DNA from 3 places in the Paenibacillus lutimineralis genome. Region 3 is predicted to be linked to each of the others. Evidence: a T-box and tRNA genes for the amino acid it is inferred to sense, from the RefSeq annotation. Region 3 holds a T-box; the other regions hold tRNA genes.
What was found. The T-box of region 3 lies ahead of EI981_RS23135 (valine--tRNA ligase). A T-box ahead of a tRNA ligase gene usually reads a tRNA of that ligase, here a tRNA-Val.
Positions count from the first base shown of each region.

Region 1: it has a tRNA-Val gene. The T-box ahead of EI981_RS23135 (valine--tRNA ligase) is inferred to sense a tRNA for this amino acid. The anticodon was not compared.
Region 2: it has a tRNA-Val gene. The T-box ahead of EI981_RS23135 (valine--tRNA ligase) is inferred to sense a tRNA for this amino acid. The anticodon was not compared.

Region 1 covers NZ_CP034346.1:1,095,553-1,102,672, forward strand. The annotation lists rRNA gene EI981_RS04610 (23S ribosomal RNA) at 1-2,703, shown strand, start outside; rRNA gene rrf (5S ribosomal RNA) at 2,892-3,008, shown strand; tRNA gene EI981_RS04620 (tRNA-Ile) at 3,082-3,155, shown strand; tRNA gene EI981_RS04625 (tRNA-Ala) at 3,170-3,245, shown strand; tRNA gene EI981_RS04630 (tRNA-Asn) at 3,250-3,322, shown strand; tRNA gene EI981_RS04635 (tRNA-Ser) at 3,387-3,478, shown strand; tRNA gene EI981_RS04640 (tRNA-Glu) at 3,506-3,580, shown strand; tRNA gene EI981_RS04645 (tRNA-Val) at 3,586-3,661, shown strand; tRNA gene EI981_RS04650 (tRNA-Met) at 3,671-3,744, shown strand; tRNA gene EI981_RS04655 (tRNA-His) at 3,783-3,858, shown strand; tRNA gene EI981_RS04660 (tRNA-Gln) at 3,870-3,944, shown strand; tRNA gene EI981_RS04665 (tRNA-Lys) at 3,951-4,026, shown strand; tRNA gene EI981_RS04670 (tRNA-Leu) at 4,057-4,140, shown strand; tRNA gene EI981_RS04675 (tRNA-Gly) at 4,146-4,220, shown strand; tRNA gene EI981_RS04680 (tRNA-Arg) at 4,224-4,300, shown strand; tRNA gene EI981_RS04685 (tRNA-Pro) at 4,327-4,403, shown strand; tRNA gene EI981_RS04690 (tRNA-Gly) at 4,411-4,481, shown strand; gene EI981_RS04695 (cation diffusion facilitator family transporter) at 4,601-5,557, opposite strand; gene EI981_RS04700 (ArsR/SmtB family transcription factor) at 5,575-5,910, opposite strand; gene EI981_RS04705 (glycoside hydrolase family 11 protein) at 6,321-6,956, shown strand.
Region 2 covers NZ_CP034346.1:5,445,372-5,452,491, reverse strand. The annotation lists rRNA gene EI981_RS24215 (23S ribosomal RNA) at 1-2,847, shown strand, start outside; tRNA gene EI981_RS24210 (tRNA-Asn) at 2,911-2,986, shown strand; tRNA gene EI981_RS24205 (tRNA-Ser) at 2,991-3,082, shown strand; tRNA gene EI981_RS24200 (tRNA-Glu) at 3,109-3,183, shown strand; tRNA gene EI981_RS24195 (tRNA-Val) at 3,189-3,264, shown strand; tRNA gene EI981_RS24190 (tRNA-Met) at 3,274-3,347, shown strand; tRNA gene EI981_RS24185 (tRNA-Asp) at 3,369-3,445, shown strand; tRNA gene EI981_RS24180 (tRNA-Phe) at 3,524-3,599, shown strand; tRNA gene EI981_RS24175 (tRNA-Thr) at 3,620-3,695, shown strand; tRNA gene EI981_RS24170 (tRNA-Tyr) at 3,699-3,784, shown strand; tRNA gene EI981_RS24165 (tRNA-Trp) at 3,792-3,865, shown strand; tRNA gene EI981_RS24160 (tRNA-His) at 3,896-3,971, shown strand; tRNA gene EI981_RS24155 (tRNA-Gln) at 3,995-4,066, shown strand; tRNA gene EI981_RS24150 (tRNA-Gly) at 4,076-4,150, shown strand; tRNA gene EI981_RS24145 (tRNA-Cys) at 4,161-4,231, shown strand; tRNA gene EI981_RS24140 (tRNA-Leu) at 4,245-4,330, shown strand; tRNA gene EI981_RS24135 (tRNA-Arg) at 4,345-4,421, shown strand; tRNA gene EI981_RS24130 (tRNA-Leu) at 4,443-4,522, shown strand; gene EI981_RS24125 (LOG family protein) at 4,696-5,283, opposite strand; gene EI981_RS24120 (MazG nucleotide pyrophosphohydrolase domain-containing protein) at 5,280-5,618, opposite strand; gene EI981_RS24115 (elongation factor G) at 5,734-7,120, opposite strand, start outside.
Region 3 covers NZ_CP034346.1:5,230,238-5,237,357, forward strand. The annotation lists gene EI981_RS23130 (bifunctional folylpolyglutamate synthase/dihydrofolate synthase) at 33-1,409, opposite strand; gene EI981_RS23135 (valine--tRNA ligase) at 1,809-4,481, opposite strand; T-box leader at 4,593-4,864, opposite strand; gene EI981_RS23140 (LysM peptidoglycan-binding domain-containing protein) at 5,369-6,634, opposite strand; gene EI981_RS23145 (RluA family pseudouridine synthase) at 6,866-7,120, opposite strand, start outside.

The DNA of each region.
Region 1 (7,120 bases), 2.4 Mb from region 3:
ATAGTGATTCCGTCAGTAGCGGCGAGCGAACGCGGAACAGCCCAAACCAGGGAGCTTGCTCTCTGGGGTTGTAGGACGTCTCACATGGAGTTACCAAGGATTAGGGTAGGCGAAGAGGTCTGGAAAGGCCCGCTAAAAGAGGTAAAAGCCCTGTAACCGAAATTCTAATCCCTCCGAGACGGATCCTGAGTAGTGCGGGGCACGTGAAACCCCGTATGAATCCGGCAGGACCATCTGCCAAGGCTAAATACTCCCTAGTGACCGATAGTGAAGCAGTACCGTGAGGGAAAGGTGAAAAGCACCCCGGAAGGGGAGTGAAATAGATCCTGAAACCGTGTGCTTACAAGAAGTCAGAGTCCTCTATATGGATGATGGCGTGCCTTTTGTAGAATGAACCGGCGAGTTACGTTTGCAAGCAAGGTTAAGTTGAGAAGACGGAGCCGCAGCGAAAGCGAGTCTGAATAGGGCGACTAAGTTTGTAGGCGTAGACCCGAAACCGTGTGATCTACCCCTGTCCAGGGTGAAGGTGCGGTAACACGCACTGGAGGCCCGAACCCACGTACGTTGAAAAGTGCGGGGATGAGGTGGGGGTAGCGGAGAAATTCCAATCGAACTCGGAGATAGCTGGTTCTCCCCGAAATAGCTTTAGGGCTAGCCTCGGAAAGAAGAGTCGTGGAGGTAGAGCACTGATTGGGTGCGGGGCCCGCCAAGGGTTACCAAGCTCAGTCAAACTCCGAATGCCATAGACTTATTATCCGGGAGTCAGACAGTGAGTGCTAAGATCCATTGTCAAAAGGGAAACAGCCCAGACCATCAGCTAAGGTCCCCAAGTGTGTGTTAAGTGGGAAAGGATGTGGAGTTGCACAGACAACCAGGATGTTGGCTTAGAAGCAGCCACCATTTAAAGAGTGCGTAATAGCTCACTGGTCGAGTGACTCTGCGCCGAAAATGTAACGGGGCTAAACACACCACCGAAGCTATGGCTTGATACTTATGTATCAGGGGTAGGGGAGCGTTGTATGCGGATTGAAGTTGGACCGGAAGGACTGGTGGACTGCATACAAGTGAGAATGCCGGTATGAGTAACGAAAAGATCAGTGAGAATCTGATCCGCCGAAAGCCCAAGGTTTCCTGAGGAAGGTTCGTCCGCTCAGGGTAAGTCGGGACCTAAGGCGAGGCCGAAAGGCGTAGTCGAAGGACAACAGGTTGAAATTCCTGTACCACCGTAAACCGCTATGAGCAATGGGGTGACGCAGGAGGGTAGTGACGCGAGCTGATGGATGCTCGTCCAAGCAGTGAGGCTGATGTGTAGGCAAATCCGCACATCGTTAAGGCTGGGCTGTGATGGGGAGGGAAAATTTATAGTACCGAAGGTCATGATCTCACACTGCCAAGAAAAGCCTCTAGCCAGGTGAAGGTGCCCGTACCGCAAACCGACACAGGTAGGCGAGAAGAGAATTCTAAGGCGCGCGGAAGAACTCTCGTTAAGGAACTCGGCAAAATGACCCCGTAACTTAGGGAGAAGGGGTGCCCCGGTAGTGTGAATAGCACGAGGGGGCCGCAGTGAAAAGGCCCAAGCGACTGTTTAGCAAAAACACAGGTCTGTGCGAAGCCGCAAGGCGAAGTATACGGGCTGACGCCTGCCCGGTGCTGGAAGGTTAAGGGGAGTGGTTAGGGATTTATCCCGAAGCTATGAACCGAAGCCCCAGTAAACGGCGGCCGTAACTATAACGGTCCTAAGGTAGCGAAATTCCTTGTCAGGTAAATTCTGACCCGCACGAATGGCGTAACGACTTGGGCGCTGTCTCAACGAGAGATCCGGTGAAATTTTAATACCTGTGAAGATGCAGGTTACCCGCGACAAGACGGAAAGACCCCATGGAGCTTTACTGCAGCTTGATATTGGACTTTGATACGATTTGTACAGGATAGGTGGGAGCCTAGGAATCCGGAGCGCCAGCTTCGGTGGAGGCGCCGTTGGGATACCACCCTGATCGTGTCGGAGTTCTAACCTAGTACCGTGATCCGGTGCGGGGACAGTGTCAGGCGGGCAGTTTGACTGGGGCGGTCGCCTCCTAAAGAGTAACGGAGGCGCCCCAAGGTTCCCTCAGAATGGTTGGAAATCATTCGAAGAGTGCAAAGGCAAAAGGGAGCTTGACTGCGAGACTGACAAGTCGAGCAGGGACGAAAGTCGGGCTTAGTGATCCGGTGGTACCGCATGGAAGGGCCATCGCTCAACGGATAAAAGCTACCCTGGGGATAACAGGCTTATCTCCCCCAAGAGTCCACATCGACGGGGAGGTTTGGCACCTCGATGTCGGCTCATCGCATCCTGGGGCTGAAGTAGGTCCCAAGGGTTGGGCTGTTCGCCCATTAAAGCGGTACGCGAGCTGGGTTCAGAACGTCGTGAGACAGTTCGGTCCCTATCTGTCGTGGGCGTAGGAAATTTGAGAGGAGCTGTCCTTAGTACGAGAGGACCGGGATGGACGCACCGCTGGTGCACCAGTTGTTCCGCCAGGAGCATAGCTGGGTAGCTAAGTGCGGAAGGGATAAGCGCTGAAAGCATCTAAGCGTGAAGCCCCCCTCAAGATGAGATTTCCCAATTAGTAAGACCCCTTGAAGACGACGAGGTTGATAGGCCTGAGGTGGAAGTGCAGCAATGTATGGAGCTGACAGGTACTAATCGGTCGAGGGCTTATCCAAAAATCTAAAATGCAAATGAGTTTCGTATCCAGTTTTCAGGGAGCAAACCTGTATATTGAGTGATTCAAGTGATTACTTAATAGAAGATTGCTTTCAGCATTTGGCGATGCTGATGCCTGAACCAAGACGCATAACCTTTTAATAAGGGATTGCAGGATTTCGAGAAGCAAAAGCTTCGACAAATCACGTTTGGTGGCGATGGCGGAGGGGTTCCACACGTACCCATCCCGAACACGACCGTTAAGCCCTCTAGCGCCGATGGTACTTGGACCGAAGGGTCCTGGGAGAGTAGGAAGCCGCCAAGCGAAACCCCTTTGGGGGATTTTTTTTCGCCAGTATATTTATACATACTATTCGTGGAATCGTGTTCCTTAATGAGGGCCCTTAGCTCAGTTGGTTAGAGCGCACCCCTGATAAGGGTGAGGTCGGTGGTTCGAGTCCACTAGGGCCCATTTGATATCAGTATGGGGCCATAGCTCAGCTGGGAGAGCGCCTGCCTTGCAAGCAGGAGGTCAGCGGTTCGATCCCGCTTGGCTCCACCAATGTTCCCTGATAGCTCAGTTGGTAGAGCACTCGACTGTTAATCGAGTTGTCACAGGTTCGAGTCCTGTTCGGGGAGTTAATTCCCCAGAAAGTGAAGAATTACTGTTAATTCTATTACTTTCTGGGGAACCTAAATACATGGAGAGGTGTCCGAGTTGGCCGAAGGAGCACGATTGGAAATCGTGTAGGCGTCACAAGCGTCTCGAGGGTTCGAATCCCTCTCTCTCCGCCATAATTATCTTTATATACTTTATTACATGGCCCGTTGGTCAAGGGGTTAAGACACCTCCCTTTCACGGAGGTAACAGGGGTTCGAATCCCCTACGGGTCACCATGTATGGAGGCTTAGCTCAGCTGGGAGAGCATCTGCCTTACAAGCAGAGGGTCAGCGGTTCGATCCCGTTAGCCTCCACCATATAATTGACGCGGGGTGGAGCAGTCCGGTAGCTCGTCGGGCTCATAACCCGAAGGTCGTAGGTTCAAATCCTGCCCCCGCAATTAGCTTCAATCTTAACAACTCAATTAACAATATTATGGCGGTCGTGGCGAAGGGGTTAACGCACCGGATTGTGGCTCCGGCACTCGTGGGTTCAAGTCCCATCGATCGCCCCATTTAATCTTATTGGGGATTAGCCAAGCGGTAAGGCAACGGACTTTGACTCCGTCACTCATAGGTTCGAATCCTATATCCCCAGCCATTTTATGAGCCATTAGCTCAGTTGGTAGAGCACCTGACTTTTAATCAGGGTGTCGAAGGTTCGAGTCCTTCATGGCTCACCAGTATTCTCTTAGAGAATATAGTGTGAATGTGCGCGTGTGGCGGAATTGGCAGACGCACTAGACTTAGGATCTAGCGTCTTTGACGTGGGGGTTCAAGTCCCTCCACGCGCACCATACTTGCGGACGTGGCTCAGCGGTAGAGCATCGCCTTGCCAAGGCGAGGGTCGCGGGTTCGATTCCCGTCGTCCGCTCCATTTGCGCCCTTAGCTCAGCTGGATAGAGCGTTTGACTACGAATCAAAAGGTCAGGAGTTCGAATCTCTTAGGGCGCGCCATTTCAATTAAATAACAGTATTTTTCACGGGATGTAGCTCAGCTTGGTAGAGCACCTGGTTTGGGACCAGGGGGTCGCATGTTCGAATCGTGTCATCCCGACCATCATTTTGCGGGTGTAGTTCAATGGTAGAACTCCAGCCTTCCAAGCTGGTAGCGTGGGTTCGATTCCCATCACCCGCTTTAGAAACCCTTGGTGTACAAGGGTTTTTTATTTGCGCAAAAATTCTGATCGTTCATAAGAAAATCCCACCGATCCATTAAGGTCAGTGGGATTTTAGTTTATTCATTAGCAATTGCCATCAGTGCTGGTGGTCATGTTGGTGGTGTCCAGAAGCTTCAGCCTTCACGGTACACAGAATCGAATTGTCATGTCGATGGGCAGAAGTCTCTAATTGAATTGTCATATGGTGAATGTTCTTGTGTTCAAGGTCATGTTCGATTTGACGGAGCAATCGCTCACTGTCAGCAATGGACATTTGATCATCTACAACTGCGTGGCAGGAAAGTGCATTTAACCCGCTTGTAATCGACCAGACGTGTAAGTCGTGAACACTATGGACACCTTTTGTATTTTGGATTGTTTGAATCACTTCGTTCATATCTACATTTTGTGGAGTTCCTTCCATCAGGACATGGAGTCCGGATTTCATAACATAGTAACCGCTGCGTAATACGAGTGCGGCAACAATGACACTTGCGAGTGGATCTGCCCAGCCCCAACCAAAGAACATGATCAGCAGGGCTGCGATAATCGCACCAACGGAACCAAGCATATCACTAATCACATGCAAGTATGCTCCGCGCATATTCAAGTTCTCTTCCACATCCCCACTGCGCATCATAAACCACGCAACAAAAATATTGACCAGTAAGCCGATTGAAGAGATGATTAACATTCCGCTTGAAGCAACTTCAGGTGGATTTTGAAAACGCTGAATTGCCTCATAAAAAATATAGATCGCAATTAATACGAGTGTCACCCCGTTAAGAACCGCTGCTAATATTTCAAATCGTTTGTATCCATATGTTTTATTATAGTTAGCGACCTTCCCACCAAGTGTAAAAGCCAATAGGGCAACACCAAGTGATATGGAGTCACTTAACATATGACCTGCATCAGATAATAACGCAAGGCTGTTGGTAATGAATCCTCCAAAAGCCTCAACAATCATATAGCCTGTAATAATAATAAAACTTATCAGTAATGTCTTTTTATTTGCACCATGTGTATGGTCATGTCCATGATCGTGTCCCATTGTATATCTCCCCTATATTAAAGATGTGCAGCATGCTCAATTGCCTTCTCCAGTAAATTCATAACGTGATCGTCATCTTCTGAATAATACAAAGTAGTGCCTGCTCTTCTAAACTTGACCAATCTTAAATTTTTCAAAAAACGTAATTGGTGGGAAACACTCGATTGGCTTAAATTTAGTATCTCCGCAATATCATTGACAGAATGCTCCCCTTTACATAATAAATGCAAAATGCGAATTCTTGTTGGGTCGCTCAACGCTTTGAATGTTTGCGAAACGACAAATAACGTTTCTTCATCCAAATCTTGCGTTCCGTCATTAAATGCCTCTTTGTATTTCTGCTCTTCACTCATTTATTACACCCCTCTATAAGGATAATCAGATGTATATGAACATATACTCATATTGTCATACATAGATTATAATACTCTCTACAGAATGTCAATCAGAAAGTTCCACATCCATTTCAGTCTTGCCGTTTCCCGAAGATAAATACATGATCAAAGGCCCTGAGTTAGCTACTAGAATTCACCTCTTACATTCTATTTTTTTCAAATATCTAAAAAAAGGACGGATAAACCTTTAATTTGATAAGTTGTTATGTAAACGCTTTATTTCTATAATTTACAAGTAAGGAGGTGAAATTTAGAATTTTAAGGAAGAAAAAACAGTAAAAGTTACGTACTGCAAGTAAAACCGACAGAAGGATGTAGGGTAGTAGTGTAGGGCGTAGTTGCAAATCATATATTTAAGGAGGTATTTTATGTTCAAGTTTAATAGGAAAATAATGACGGCATTACTCGTAGCAGCGATGAGTTTTAGTATGTTTGCAGTGACCTCCAGTGCAGCAACAGACTATTGGCAGAATTGGACCGATGGTGGTGGAACCGTCAATGCGGTTAATGGATCTGGCGGCAATTACAGTGTGACATGGTCAAACTCCGGTAATTTTGTTGTAGGCAAAGGCTGGGGTACTGGTTCACCGTCCAGAACCGTCAACTACAATGCTGGCGTCTGGGCACCAAATGGCAACGGATATTTGACTCTCTATGGATGGACAAGAAACTCGCTTATCGAATATTACGTTGTAGATAGCTGGGGAACTTACCGCCCTACTGGAACGTATAAAGGCACTGTATCAAGTGACGGGGGAACGTATGACGTTTATACAAGCATGCGGTACAATGCTCCTTCCATTGACGGTACACAAACCTTCCAACAGTTCTGGAGTGTTCGTCAGTCGAAGAGAGCGACAGGAAGCAACGTTGCTATTACATTTAGCAACCACGTTAATACATGGAAGAATTATGGAATGAATTTGGGCAGCAGCTGGTCTTATCAAGTGTTGGCTACAGAAGGATATCAAAGTAGTGGCAGCTCTAACGTAACGGTGTGGTAACAGGTCGACTGTGAGCAGGACGATTGATAGGCGACAGACCGATTTTTTAAAGTATTAAGAAAGTCTTTGAATTACTGAATAGCGCCAAAGGCCTGCCGGCTCACAGCCGGCGGCCTTATATTAATTATCTTCTGTAGATGTCTACACTTAACAACTTTTTCCAT
Region 2 (7,120 bases), 220 kb from region 3:
AGCTGTAAGCAAGCTTTGATCCGAGGATGTCCGAATGGGGAAACCCGGCTGGATTAATCTCCAGTCACTCATACCTGAATACATAGGGTATGAAGAGGCATACCAGGGGAACTGAAACATCTAAGTACCCTGAGGAAGAGAAAACAATAGTGATTCCGTCAGTAGCGGCGAGCGAACGCGGAACAGCCCAAACCAGGGAGCTTGCTCTCTGGGGTTGTAGGACGTCTCACATGGAGTTACCAAGGATTAGGGTAGGCGAAGAGGTCTGGAAAGGCCCGCTAAAAGAGGTAAAAGCCCTGTAACCGAAATTCTAATCCCTCCGAGACGGATCCTGAGTAGTGCGGGGCACGTGAAACCCCGTATGAATCCGGCAGGACCATCTGCCAAGGCTAAATACTCCCTAGTGACCGATAGTGAAGCAGTACCGTGAGGGAAAGGTGAAAAGCACCCCGGAAGGGGAGTGAAATAGATCCTGAAACCGTGTGCTTACAAGAAGTCAGAGTCCTCTATATGGATGATGGCGTGCCTTTTGTAGAATGAACCGGCGAGTTACGTTTGCAAGCAAGGTTAAGGTGAGAAGCCGGAGCCGCAGCGAAAGCGAGTCTGAATAGGGCGAATTAGTTTGTAGGCGTAGACCCGAAACCGTGTGATCTACCCCTGTCCAGGGTGAAGGTGCGGTAACACGCACTGGAGGCCCGAACCCACGTACGTTGAAAAGTGCGGGGATGAGGTGGGGGTAGCGGAGAAATTCCAATCGAACTCGGAGATAGCTGGTTCTCCCCGAAATAGCTTTAGGGCTAGCCTCGGAAAGAAGAGTCGTGGAGGTAGAGCACTGATTGGGTGCGGGGCCCGCCAAGGGTTACCAAGCTCAGTCAAACTCCGAATGCCATAGACTTATTATCCGGGAGTCAGACAGTGAGTGCTAAGATCCATTGTCAAAAGGGAAACAGCCCAGACCATCAGCTAAGGTCCCCAAGTGTGTGTTAAGTGGGAAAGGATGTGGAGTTGCACAGACAACCAGGATGTTGGCTTAGAAGCAGCCACCATTTAAAGAGTGCGTAATAGCTCACTGGTCGAGTGACTCTGCGCCGAAAATGTAACGGGGCTAAACACACCACCGAAGCTATGGCTTGATACTTATGTATCAGGGGTAGGGGAGCGTTGTATGCGGATTGAAGTTGGACCGGAAGGACTGGTGGACTGCATACAAGTGAGAATGCCGGTATGAGTAACGAAAAGATCAGTGAGAATCTGATCCGCCGAAAGCCCAAGGTTTCCTGAGGAAGGTTCGTCCGCTCAGGGTAAGTCGGGACCTAAGGCGAGGCCGAAAGGCGTAGTCGAAGGACAACAGGTTGAAATTCCTGTACCACCGTAAGCCGCTATGAGCAATGGGGTGACGCAGGAGGGTAGTGACGCGAGCTGATGGATGCTCGTCCAAGCAGTGAGGCTGATGTGTAGGCAAATCCGCACATCGATAAGGCTGGGCTGTGATGGGGAGGGAAAATTTATAGTACCGAAGGTCATGATCTCACACTGCCAAGAAAAGCCTCTAGCCAGGTGAAGGTGCCCGTACCGCAAACCGACACAGGTAGGCGAGAAGAGAATTCTAAGGCGCGCGGAAGAACTCTCGTTAAGGAACTCGGCAAAATGACCCCGTAACTTAGGGAGAAGGGGTGCCCCGGTAGTGTGAATAGCACGAGGGGGCCGCAGTGAAAAGGCCCAAGCGACTGTTTAGCAAAAACACAGGTCTGTGCGAAGCCGCAAGGCGAAGTATACGGGCTGACGCCTGCCCGGTGCTGGAAGGTTAAGGGGAGTGGTTAGGGGTAACCCGAAGCTATGAACCGAAGCCCCAGTAAACGGCGGCCGTAACTATAACGGTCCTAAGGTAGCGAAATTCCTTGTCAGGTAAATTCTGACCCGCACGAATGGCGTAACGACTTGGGCGCTGTCTCAACGAGAGATCCGGTGAAATTTTAATACCTGTGAAGATGCAGGTTACCCGCGACAAGACGGAAAGACCCCATGGAGCTTTACTGCAGCTTGATATTGGACTTTGATACGATTTGTACAGGATAGGTGGGAGCCTAGGAAGCCGGAGCGCCAGCTTCGGTGGAGGCGCCGTTGGGATACCACCCTGATCGTGTCGGAGTTCTAACCTAGTACCGTGATCCGGTGCGGGGACAGTGTCAGGCGGGCAGTTTGACTGGGGCGGTCGCCTCCTAAAGAGTAACGGAGGCGCCCCAAGGTTCCCTCAGAATGGTTGGAAATCATTCGAAGAGTGCAAAGGCAAAAGGGAGCTTGACTGCGAGACTGACAAGTCGAGCAGGGACGAAAGTCGGGCTTAGTGATCCGGTGGTACCGCATGGAAGGGCCATCGCTCAACGGATAAAAGCTACCCTGGGGATAACAGGCTTATCTCCCCCAAGAGTCCACATCGACGGGGAGGTTTGGCACCTCGATGTCGGCTCATCGCATCCTGGGGCTGAAGTAGGTCCCAAGGGTTGGGCTGTTCGCCCATTAAAGCGGTACGCGAGCTGGGTTCAGAACGTCGTGAGACAGTTCGGTCCCTATCTGTCGTGGGCGTAGGAAATTTGAGAGGAGCTGTCCTTAGTACGAGAGGACCGGGATGGACGCACCGCTGGTGCACCAGTTGTTCCGCCAGGAGCATAGCTGGGTAGCTAAGTGCGGAAGGGATAAGCGCTGAAAGCATCTAAGCGTGAAGCCCCCCTCAAGATGAGATTTCCCAATTAGTAAGACCCCTTGAAGACGACGAGGTTGATAGGCCTGAGGTGGAAGTGCAGCAATGTACGGAGCTGACAGGTACTAATCGGTCGAGGGCTTATCCAAAAATCTAAAATGCAAATGAGTTTCGTATCCAGTTTTCAGGTGATCAAGCCTGATAGTTAATGTTCCCTGATAGCTCAGTTGGTAGAGCACTCGACTGTTAATCGAGTTGTCACAGGTTCGAGTCCTGTTCGGGGAGCCATTATGGAGAGGTGTCCGAGTTGGCCGAAGGAGCACGATTGGAAATCGTGTAGGCGTCACAAGCGTCTCGAGGGTTCGAATCCCTCTCTCTCCGCCATAATTATCTTATATACTTTATTACATGGCCCGTTGGTCAAGGGGTTAAGACACCTCCCTTTCACGGAGGTAACAGGGGTTCGAATCCCCTACGGGTCACCATGTATGGAGGCTTAGCTCAGCTGGGAGAGCATCTGCCTTACAAGCAGAGGGTCAGCGGTTCGATCCCGTTAGCCTCCACCATACAATTGACGCGGGGTGGAGCAGTCCGGTAGCTCGTCGGGCTCATAACCCGAAGGTCGTAGGTTCAAATCCTGCCCCCGCAATTGATTTCAATCTCATAGTGTGGAGCCGTGGTGTAGAGGCCTAACATGCCTGCCTGTCACGCAGGAGACCGCGGGTTCGAATCCCGTCGGCTCCGCCATTATTCCTAATAACGGAATATGAGTATTGATTTATCAAAAAAAATATGATATAATTTTTATTACTGTCATTATTATATGGCTCGGTAGCTCAGTCGGTAGAGCAGAGGACTGAAAATCCTCGTGTCGGCGGTTCGATTCCGTCCCGAGCCACCATAACATGAATAATGACAAACGCCGGTGTAGCTCAATTGGTAGAGCAACTGACTTGTAATCAGTAGGTTGGGGGTTCAAGTCCTCTCGCCGGCACCACATGGAGGCTTAGCGAAGTGGCCAAACGCAGCAGACTGTAAATCTGTTCTCGTACGAGTTCGGTGGTTCGAATCCATCAGCCTCCACCAGTTTTATAGGGGCATAGTTTAAAGGTAGAACAAAGGTCTCCAAAACCTTTGGTGTGGGTTCAATTCCTGCTGCCCCTGCCATTTCTTTAGAAGAAGAGAATATTTATTATGGCGGTCGTGGCGAAGGGGTTAACGCACCGGATTGTGGCTCCGGCACTCGTGGGTTCAAGTCCCATCGATCGCCCCATTTAATTTTAAAATGAATATTATTGGGGATTAGCCAAGCGGTAAGGCAACGGACTTTGACTCCGTCACTCATAGGTTCGAATCCTATATCCCCAGTATTTATATGCGGACGTGGCTCAGCGGTAGAGCATCGCCTTGCCAAGGCGAGGGTCGCGGGTTCGATTCCCGTCGTCCGCTCCATATATTTTATGGCGCCATAGCCAAGTGGTAAGGCACAGCTCTGCAAAAGCTTTATCCCCAGTTCAAATCTGGGTGGCGCCTTCATTTAAATTTTGCGGGAGTGGCGGAATCGGCAGACGCACAGGACTTAAAATCCTGCGGTAGGTGACTATCGTACCAGTTCAAGTCTGGTCTTCCGCATTGTTTGAACTCATGCGCCCTTAGCTCAGCTGGATAGAGCGTTTGACTACGAATCAAAAGGTCAGGAGTTCGAATCTCTTAGGGCGCGCCATATAAATAAACATATGATTGTGCCGGTGTGGCGGAATTGGCAGACGCGCGCGACTCAAAATCGTGAGGGAAACCGTGGGGGTTCGAGTCCCTTCACCGGCATCACACAGACGGGTTTATAAAATTGCTTAAGGGCAGTTTTATAAACCTGTTTTTGTTATTCTTATCAAGAGGACTACAGAAATACTCCCGAAAGCATACCGTCACTTGGATGCCTCCGGGAGCTACTTGCACTAGGAATTATGAGTAAATTACAGCTGAAGCCGATATTAAATCTAGCTTCTAGCCCGTTGATCCGTCCGATAGGTCTTAACCGCTGGCGGGGTGTAGTTTACGAATTGATCCAGAATACCACTTGGGGTAGTGTCTGTAATGACCATGGAACGATAGTTGTCGTGCATGAATCTCTCTTGAGTCATATGATCGAATAGAGCGATGAGAGAGTCGTAATAGTGGTTGATATTTAGAAGCCCGCATGGTTTATGGTGTAATGCTAATTGTCCCCAGGTCAGGATCTCGAAGTATTCCTCCATCGTTCCGGGACCACCTGGCAGGGCAATAAAGCCGTCAGCCAGTTCAGCCATCTTCGCCTTCCTCTCATGCATGGAATCCACGATAATCAGCTCTGATAGAGTTGTATGGGCGATCTCACGGTCCTGCAAGAAGCTTGGTAGAACTCCTATCGCATGTCCGCCTCTCTCAAGGACAGAGCTGGCGACCTCGCCCATGAGTCCGACGCTTGCGCCGCCGTAAATCAGTGTAATGCCGCGTTCGGCTAGTTCATAACCTAACGCCCGTGCGCCCTCTTGATACACCGGGGATGCCCCAATACTGGAACCGCAATATACTGCTATACTTTTCATAGTTCGGCTTTCTCTCCTTCACTTGAATATCTGCCTTTTAATTTGGCTTGATGGGATAGAAATATTTCTTCCAGAGAGATGTCGTATCTGTTTGCAATAATCATTAAATTTCCGAGCACATCTCCTAGTTCTTCAATTAGTTCCTGTCTGTTCTCTTCAAATGTGCCCTCGATCTCATCCGGCCGGTCTCTGCCGATCTCTAATGCCCGAATGGCTCTTGCCACCTCACCTGTCTCCTCTGCAAGGAAGCCGATGCGTACGAAGATGTCCAGGTCGGACCAGCCTCTGTCCTTATAATGCTGCTTCACCCATTGTTGAAATTCAATTATGTCCAATTCAGAACCTCCAGTGAAAAGACTGACATTCGGAACGAGTGTTCCCTTTTCAGTATATCTTATTATTACTTCAAATTGGAAGCAATAAATGATTTACGAGGAGGTAGAGAAGGGGTCACTGGATAATACGATGAATATGAAGCAAATATGCCTTTCTATTCAGTGGATTAGGGCGGCTTCTGCATTTTTCCGGGGGTGCACCGGTAATGGGATAATACTCTCCCGGCTTAGTGGAGAGAAAGCCTTCTCCTCCTGTAAAAGAATACAGCACCTGCTTCAACGAATCAGTATTACGCACCGGTAGGGCTCCCTGGAGGCTATATCCGTTCGGCTCCGGGGTTGGATCGGAGAATGTGGCCTGCAGCATAGTTAAATAATATAAGGCCTTATTCAAGCTGGATTCCGGAATACGTAGAAAATAGCTGTGGTAAGGCTCGTAAACCAGAGTACTTGCTTCATCAAGCGCCTTCATCAGGACTAAAGGCACGAGATTGCGAAAATCGCCAGCGGTCGTCACCGGACTGGAATATCCCGTATGTGTCAGTGTGACGATCAAATCTCTTACTTCCCATCCATGCAGTCCTTCACGAAGCGTATCTTCAACGGTTTCTTTAATCGCCCGTTGAAAAGGCAAGGGCAGTGAGCCAAGCTCCACTTCCAGACGATATTGTAGTCCCGAGCTGACTGCGCCAGGCTCAATTCGGAGGCCTACTGTTGCATAGAATGGGTTGCCTGCTTCGCCCATAAATTCGACCGCCGACCCGCTGGATACGGGCCTTTCAATACAGATAACTTCGGGATTGGAGAAATCCGCTTCAAGGCCAAATTGATTTTTTAAAGTTTCTTCAATGACTTCTTTCTGAATGTCCCCGAAAATTTTGATGCTCATTTCATGATTCGCAGGGTTCTGTGCATATTGAATGAAAGGATCTTCCGCAGTCAGTTCCGCTAATGCCTCATGAAGGCGATGGGTATCCTCGATTTGCCGAGCGGCAATCTGAATTCGGATCGGCGGTTCCTGGAAAGCGATCACCTTCATCCGGTCGGAGCTCTGTCCGAGAATATCGCCGATCCGTAAATCTGTGCTGAACAGCACAGCTATATCCCCACCGTATACGCAGGAGGTCGGAGTTCTTCCACCGTGCTCCAGCGTCTCGAGCTTCTTGATTTTAAAGCTTAATTTCTCGTCTACATCTGCCCGAACAACGGCAATTTCACTACGAATAGTCAGGCAACCTTCATAGACCCTGATGTATGCAAATCTCTCACCAGTATCGCTCTTTCCTATTTTGAAGACTATTGCGGAAAGAGGAGCTTCGTCTTGATGGAGGTTTATCGGGAAGAATTTTCGCAAATATTCTATTATTCGGTCTACGCCGATCCCAAGAGCGGCCGATCCCGCAGCGACGGGGAAGATCTTGGCTGATCGGGTCTGCACGCACAATTCTGTAAATAGCTCACTATCCTGGATTGTTACATTCTCGATATAGTCAGACAACAGA
Region 3 (7,120 bases):
TACATGTTGTTCTCTAGTATTTAACAATATGGTCACCAGCCTTTTTCAGAATCGGTGTGATGTAAGAGAGTCGCGCGCACGTCAGAAATCATGTACAACGTACCTGTAACCACTCCTAAATCCTCCCGTTCCGTCCGCGACATCAATAGCTCTAAAGCCTTTTTCCAGTCGCGTTCTACGATAATTTCCAAGTTTTCTTTTGCTTTCGTTACTTTAAGCTGCTCCACAATACTATGGAGCGCCTCCACATCCATTTTCTTACGAAAGTCAGGCTCGGTCAAAATAAGCGTATCCACTATTGGTAATATATGCTCCAAGTAGCCACGATGATGCTTATTTGCCAGCATGCCCATCATCAAATTCAGCTTGCGATACTTATAGATGTCCGGAATGCTTCTAGCTAACATCTGAGCTCCTTCCGGATTATGTGCCCCATCGAGCACAATACGAGGCTCACTGTTCACCTGTTCCATTCTTCCCGCCCAAGCCGTACTGTGGAAGCCAGACAGGATCGCTTCATCCTCAAGCACAAAAGCCATATACTGACGAAGCACCTCAAGCACCATCATGACTCCGGCCGCGTTCTTGCATTGATGTTCGCCAAGCAGCGAGAGCCTCAGCACAAGCTCCCGGAACGGACCATGAAAGTTCATGGATTGCTCATGATCATCACCCTCTAGCCGTTCGCAGGTGAACTGTTCTCCAAGCAAGTATAGGGTAGACCGTTGCTCTTGAGCTGTTCTGCGTAGCACTTCGATCGCTTCCGGCTGTTCTACACAGCTCACGACAGGAACACCGGGCTTGATGATCCCGGCCTTCTCTCTAGCAATCTGCTCTATGGTATCGCCTAATACATCGGTATGATCCATGCCGATATTTGTAATCAACGAGACGATAGGCGTAACAATATTTGTTACATCCATCCTTCCCCCGAGACCTGTCTCCCATACTACGACATCAGGATAACATTCTTCTGCAAAATATAAAATCGCAATCGCTGTACTTACCTCGAACATCGTTGGCGAACCTAGCTCAGAATCGGCGATTTCCTCTACGAGAGGCAGGATCCGATTCGATAATGATACCAGAGTAGCCTCCGGAATGTCCTGACCATTAAATTGAAATCGGTTCGTAAACTTGGTGATATAAGGAGAAGTAAAGGTTCCTATATCAAAGCCGGCCTTCATTAATGTAGATGTTAGAAAAGCGCATGAAGACCCCTTGCCATTCGTTCCTGCAACATGGATAAATTTTAACTTGCGCTGTGGGTTGCCGAGACGCTCCATCATGAGCTCAATACGCTCCAGTCCTGGACGGATCCCGAACGCAATTAGCCCATTAATCCATTCTACCGCTTCGTTATAATCCTGCAGAGATTGCTTGTTTCCTTCCTCAGTATGAGCCCCCATGAAATTCACCTTCGTCTATGATTTATAAAAAGGTAGTTCAAAAAGTCCGCTTTGATCACGAAGCAAAATCAGTGAAGTGATCTCGACATCGAATCTTGAATTCAGCGGGGTTTAAGCGAATGCTTACGAAGGAATGTTTCCTCCGGAAACATTCCAGGTGTCCACTACGTACGCTCCGCTCCTCAGACCCTAGCTTCATCCAACTGAAGCGTTTTGAAAAAACGCACATCGGGAGCCTAAGCTTCGGTGCTGAAAACCGACCTTTTTGAACCTATATAGTTAAAATTATGGATTGCCTGTCCCCTGATCCAAATCCTTACGCCTCAGCGCAGAACAATCGGACTGTTACCTCTGATAACAATCCGATTGTTCTATTGCAAGGACGTAGAGGCAACGGCACTAGGCTTTTAATTCATTGATTCGTGCAAGCACCTTGTCGCGTTTGGCAGAGTAATCATCCATCTTGGCGCGCTCTTCTTCAATCACCTTGGCAGGTGCTTTGGAGACAAAACCTTGATTGGACAATTTCTTCTCCACACGTTCTACTTCTTTATTCAAATGGTCAATTTCTTTCTCCAGACGAGCGATTTCCTGACTAATATCAATCAGGCCGGCCAGCGGCAAATACAATTCCGCTCCTGTGACAATCGCTGTCATTGCTTTATCCGGTGCTTCTATCTTCAGTGAGGCTTCGTAATCAGATGTGTTACAGAACCGGCGAACATAATGCCCGTTACGGTTAAGAATGTCAAGCAGCTCGGAGGAGCCCGGCTTAACGATCAACTCGATTTTCTTGCTCATCGGTACGTTCACTTCAGCACGAATGTTGCGAACCGAGCGGATAATGTCGATGAGTAGATTCATCTCCTGAACTGCATCCGGTGCTTCCAGCGCAGGGTCATACTTAGGCCATTCAGCCAAAGTAATCGTATCGCCACTGTGCGGCAAATGCTGCCATATTTCCTCGGAAATATACGGCATGAACGGATGGATCAGTCTCAGCGTACGATCGAGCACATAAGCAAGCACCGATTGTGTCTTGCGCTTGGCATCCGCATCTTCACCATAGAAGCTCAGCTTCGCGAATTCAATATACCAGTCACAGAGATCATCCCAGATGAAATTGTACAATACACGGCCTGTTTCGCCAAATTCATAGGAATCGATTAGACGCGTTACATCCCGAGCCGTCTCATTAAAGCGATGTAAAATCCAGCGATCTGAAGTCGAAAGGTCCCCGTTAATGTCGATGTCCTCATAGGATACTCCTTCCATGTTCATCAGAGCGAAGCGTGAAGCATTCCAGATCTTATTGGCGAAATTGCGTGCTTGTTCTACGCGCTCCCAATGGAAGCGAACGTCCTGACCAGGCGTACTGCCCGTCGAGATCATATAGCGCATTGCATCAGCACCATATCTCTCGATAATATCGAGCGGGTCTACCCCGTTGCCCAGGGATTTGGACATCTTCTTGCCTTCGCTGTCACGAACGAGACCATGCATTAACACATGCTTAAACGGCATTTCGCTTGTGAACTCAAGCGAAGTAAAGATCATACGAGCTACCCAGAAATAAATAATATCATATCCGGTAACAAGTACGTCTGTTGGGAAATAGCGTTTAAAATCCTCGCTCTCCTCATTTGGCCAACCTAGCGTCGAGAACGGCCACAAGGCAGAGCTGAACCATGTATCCAGTACATCCTCATCCTGCTTAAGGTCATCCCGTCCGAGCTTGGCGCGGGCTTCTTCCTCGCTGCGGGCAACAACCATCTCTCCGGTCTCCTCGCTATACCAGGCCGGAATACGATGCCCCCACCATAATTGTCTGGAAATACACCAGTCGCGAACATTCTCGATCCACTGCAGGTAGGTTTTCTCGAACCGTTCCGGAACGAATTCTACACCTTTGCCCGAGTTTTGCGCTGCAATTGCAGCCTCAGCGAGCGGCTTCATTTTGACGAACCATTGCAGGGACAAATACGGCTCTATAACTGCTCCGGTCCGTTCACTATGGCCTACCTGATGCAGGTGGTCCTCAATTTTAATCAATACGCCCATATCCTGCAAATCTTTCACGATCTGCTTACGGCATTCGCTGCGATCCAGGCCCACATACTTGCCAGCTGCCTCGTTCATCTTACCGTTCTCGTCCATGACGATAATCTGCGGCAGATCATGGCGCTGACCTACCTCGAAGTCATTCGGGTCATGAGCTGGAGTGATCTTAACTGCACCGCTACCAAATTCCTTGTCAACATATTCATCAGCGATGATCGGAATTTCGCGGTCTACAATTGGCAGAACAAGCGATTTGCCGATCAAATGGCTGTAGCGCTCATCCTTAGGATGAACCGCGACAGCTGTATCGCCGAGCATCGTCTCCGGACGTGTCGTGGCAACCGTAATATACCCGTCCCCATCCTTAAGCGGATATTGCAGATGATACAAATGTCCGTTAACTTCCTTGTATTCTACTTCAATATCGGACAAGGCCGTACGAGCGACTGGGTCCCAGTTGATGATATATCTGCCTTTATAAATCAGCCCCTTCTCATACAGCTTCACGAATACTTCGCGAACAGCCTGAGACAGACCTTCATCCAGCGTAAACCGCTCGCGTGAATAGTCAAGCGACAGCCCCATTTTGGCCCATTGTTCATGGATCGTATTGGCATACTGCTCCTTCCATTCCCACACTTTCTCAAGGAACTTCTCACGGCCCAGATCATAGCGGCTTATCCCCTGCTCACGCAGCTTCTGCTCCACTTTGGTCTGGGTAGCGATTCCCGCATGGTCCGAGCCTGGCAGCCATAAGGCATCGTAGCCCTGCATCCGCTTGGTACGGATCAGAATATCCTGCAGCGTGAAGTCTAGCGCATGTCCAATATGCAGCATACCCGTTACGTTAGGCGGTGGAATTACGATCGTAAAAGGCTCAGCTTCAGGCCGCATGCCCGCTTTGAAGAACTCATTCTCCATCCAGTAACGGTACCATTTGTTCTCCGCGGCTTTTGGATCATAAGTCGTTGGCATTTCTGCCGTAGTTTGTGATGCTTGGTTTTCCGTCATTTTTGCTTCAACCTCCATTACAATTCAGCGTAGCCTAGGCGAATTCAGGCCAACAAGTTCAAGAAGCCTGTAATGATTCGCGACGGCAGAAAACACAAAAAGCCTCTCGTCTCAAAGGACGAAAGGCTTTATCTTTCGCGGTACCACCTTTGTTTCGCAAGTTGCCTGGCATTGGCCTGGCAATTCAGTCAAGCATAGCTTGTCGCTTGCGACACTTATACAGATAACGGCTGCAACCGGCCCGCTCTAATGGTGAGACATCACCAGTTCAAACGGACGACTCCCGGGCGACTTCGGATAGCAGTATCCTGCGGAATCTTCCAGCGATACAACTCCGCTCTCTGAAGGGCTCACTTCCTACTCTTCCCGTTCCAAGTCTTTACATTTAGTGTGTTCAGAAAATCTTATTTTGATAACAATAGGTGTCTTAGAAAATAAGAAATAGCATATCTTTGTAAAATCTATATTATCATAACGTGGATAAGGCTATGAGTCAATATGACAAACGCACAATTAGCTATCTTCTCTCTAGTTGCTCTCTAGTTCATCCTCAGGTTCATCTCTTAGCTTGTCCCTTAAACTCCCAACTCATTTTAACGGAAATGACAGCCGTTATTTCAGCCATATTGATCGATTTGAAATTTTAACGGAAATGTGGTTCTCTATTTGTTAAAAATCAACCAATTACAGCGAAATCCCCACCATATAATTACACTCATTTCCGTTACGTTTTATATCGCCGTTTATTTGCCGAAATAGCGTTCGTAGGTTTCGTTAGAAGTTGGCTGAAGCAAAAAGGACCATTCAGATCCGACCTTAATGGTCCTCTGAATAGTCCTGCGAACACTCTTTCAACTGACTGTGCATTGCCGAGCTTCAGTATAATATCAAGGGATATATAACACTTGTCCTTCAGCCAGATTATGCTCGGACAGACGGTTATACAGCTGTAGTTCGCGTGTGCTAAGCTGGTAGCGCTCCGCAATATCATCCAGCGTCTCTTCCCGCTGCACGATCACGAGACGAACCTTACGGAACGGAGTTTGATCCTCTGTTCTGCCCAGGAACAGGCTCTTCCAACGAACCTCTTCTCCTTCTTCCTGATCCGGGATGACAATAGTTTCCTCGAAGTAATCTACACCATTATCCTTATCTGGACGATTGTTTATCAGCTTGCTGATGCCAAAGCCTTCATCGCGATCCTTGCTTTCATGCTTCTTGCTGCCAAAGGCAACCTTTAGCTCCTTCTTCTCTTCCTGAGCATGCGCTCCTTCTTCCTTCTCTTGTTCAACACTTTCCTCAAATACTTCTACAGCTCCTGCATCTTCAACATCCGTGTTAACATACTCCGCTTCAGTCTCGACATAGCTGTCTGTCTTCAGCACGGCCTCCGTCTCATTCACTCGTTCAGAATGTATATCCATTGGATCCTGATCTTCAGACCATACTGCCGAATCAGGCTCCTCTGCCTCTTCCCACTCCACAGTCTCCAACGGACGCTCTACTTCATTAAGCCCCTTGTCCGCTGTAAATGTCGGTGTCAATAACGGAGCTGAGTCAAGCCAGGATAACGTCTCCTCATTCTGTTCTTCGTGCTGCTCACGGGCCCCGTCCTGCTGTTCGGATGAGAAAGCTTCCTGTACAACATATGAATGATCTACCGAAACTTCAGGCAACTGATACGAGTAATTATCCTGCTGGGACTGAACCTCTTCCACTTCTTCCGCTCCAAGAACCGGTTCATGCGCGGCTACATACTCCCTGTCCATCCATTCTTCCGCCTCTGAACGCATAGTGGCCGTCTCAATTCCCTGCAAAGATAGAACTCCCGTAATATTCAAGCTGCGAGCGCTAAGCAAATCTACGTCGAAATTTTCGATTTCGACCGTAATCTCCTCTAGCTTATTAACCCGACTGAGTGGAATCGTAATCTCAACAGGGATCCAATGCTCCAGCTCCCGACTCTCTCCCTCACCGCGATAAAGGCCTGATAACAGTAAATGACCGCGCAGAGCCGCATATTCATCACCGGGATATACTTGGATTTTCGGAAAAAGTTCAATCTCCTCCAGTTCCTCGATGCCGATCACATCTTCGGATAGATGGACGCGCTCGTAAATATCAAAACGCAGGCCGTAGGAATGATCAACCAAGAACACTACCTCCTTTTTTAGCAAATCCGAATATGACCCACATCCCCTTAAGAGGTTGTTCAAAAAGTCCCTTTTGATCACGAAGCAAATCATATAGCGGTATTGAAAACCGAACTTTCTGAACACGTACATAAAGATGGATGGTCCAAATCTTCGCTCATTCTATCTATATGCTAAAAAAAGAAGAGCATGCCTTCTATTTCCCGGCATGCTCTTTCAATCAATATATAACTAGGACAAAGCTAACTGCTCTCGCAACCGAAGCCACTCCTGAGGCCAAGGATCATCTACTCGAATCAATTCTCCTGTAAGCGGATGGGCAAAGATTAGACTCTCGCCATGCAACGCTTGGTAGGGAAGTAGCTTTGTGCTGCCTCCATATAGAGCATCTCCAAGTAGAGGATGCCCGGCATAACTTAAATGAACGCGGATTTGATGCGTTCTTCCGGTCTCCAGTGTCAATCGGACCAAGCTCGCCTGATTCAG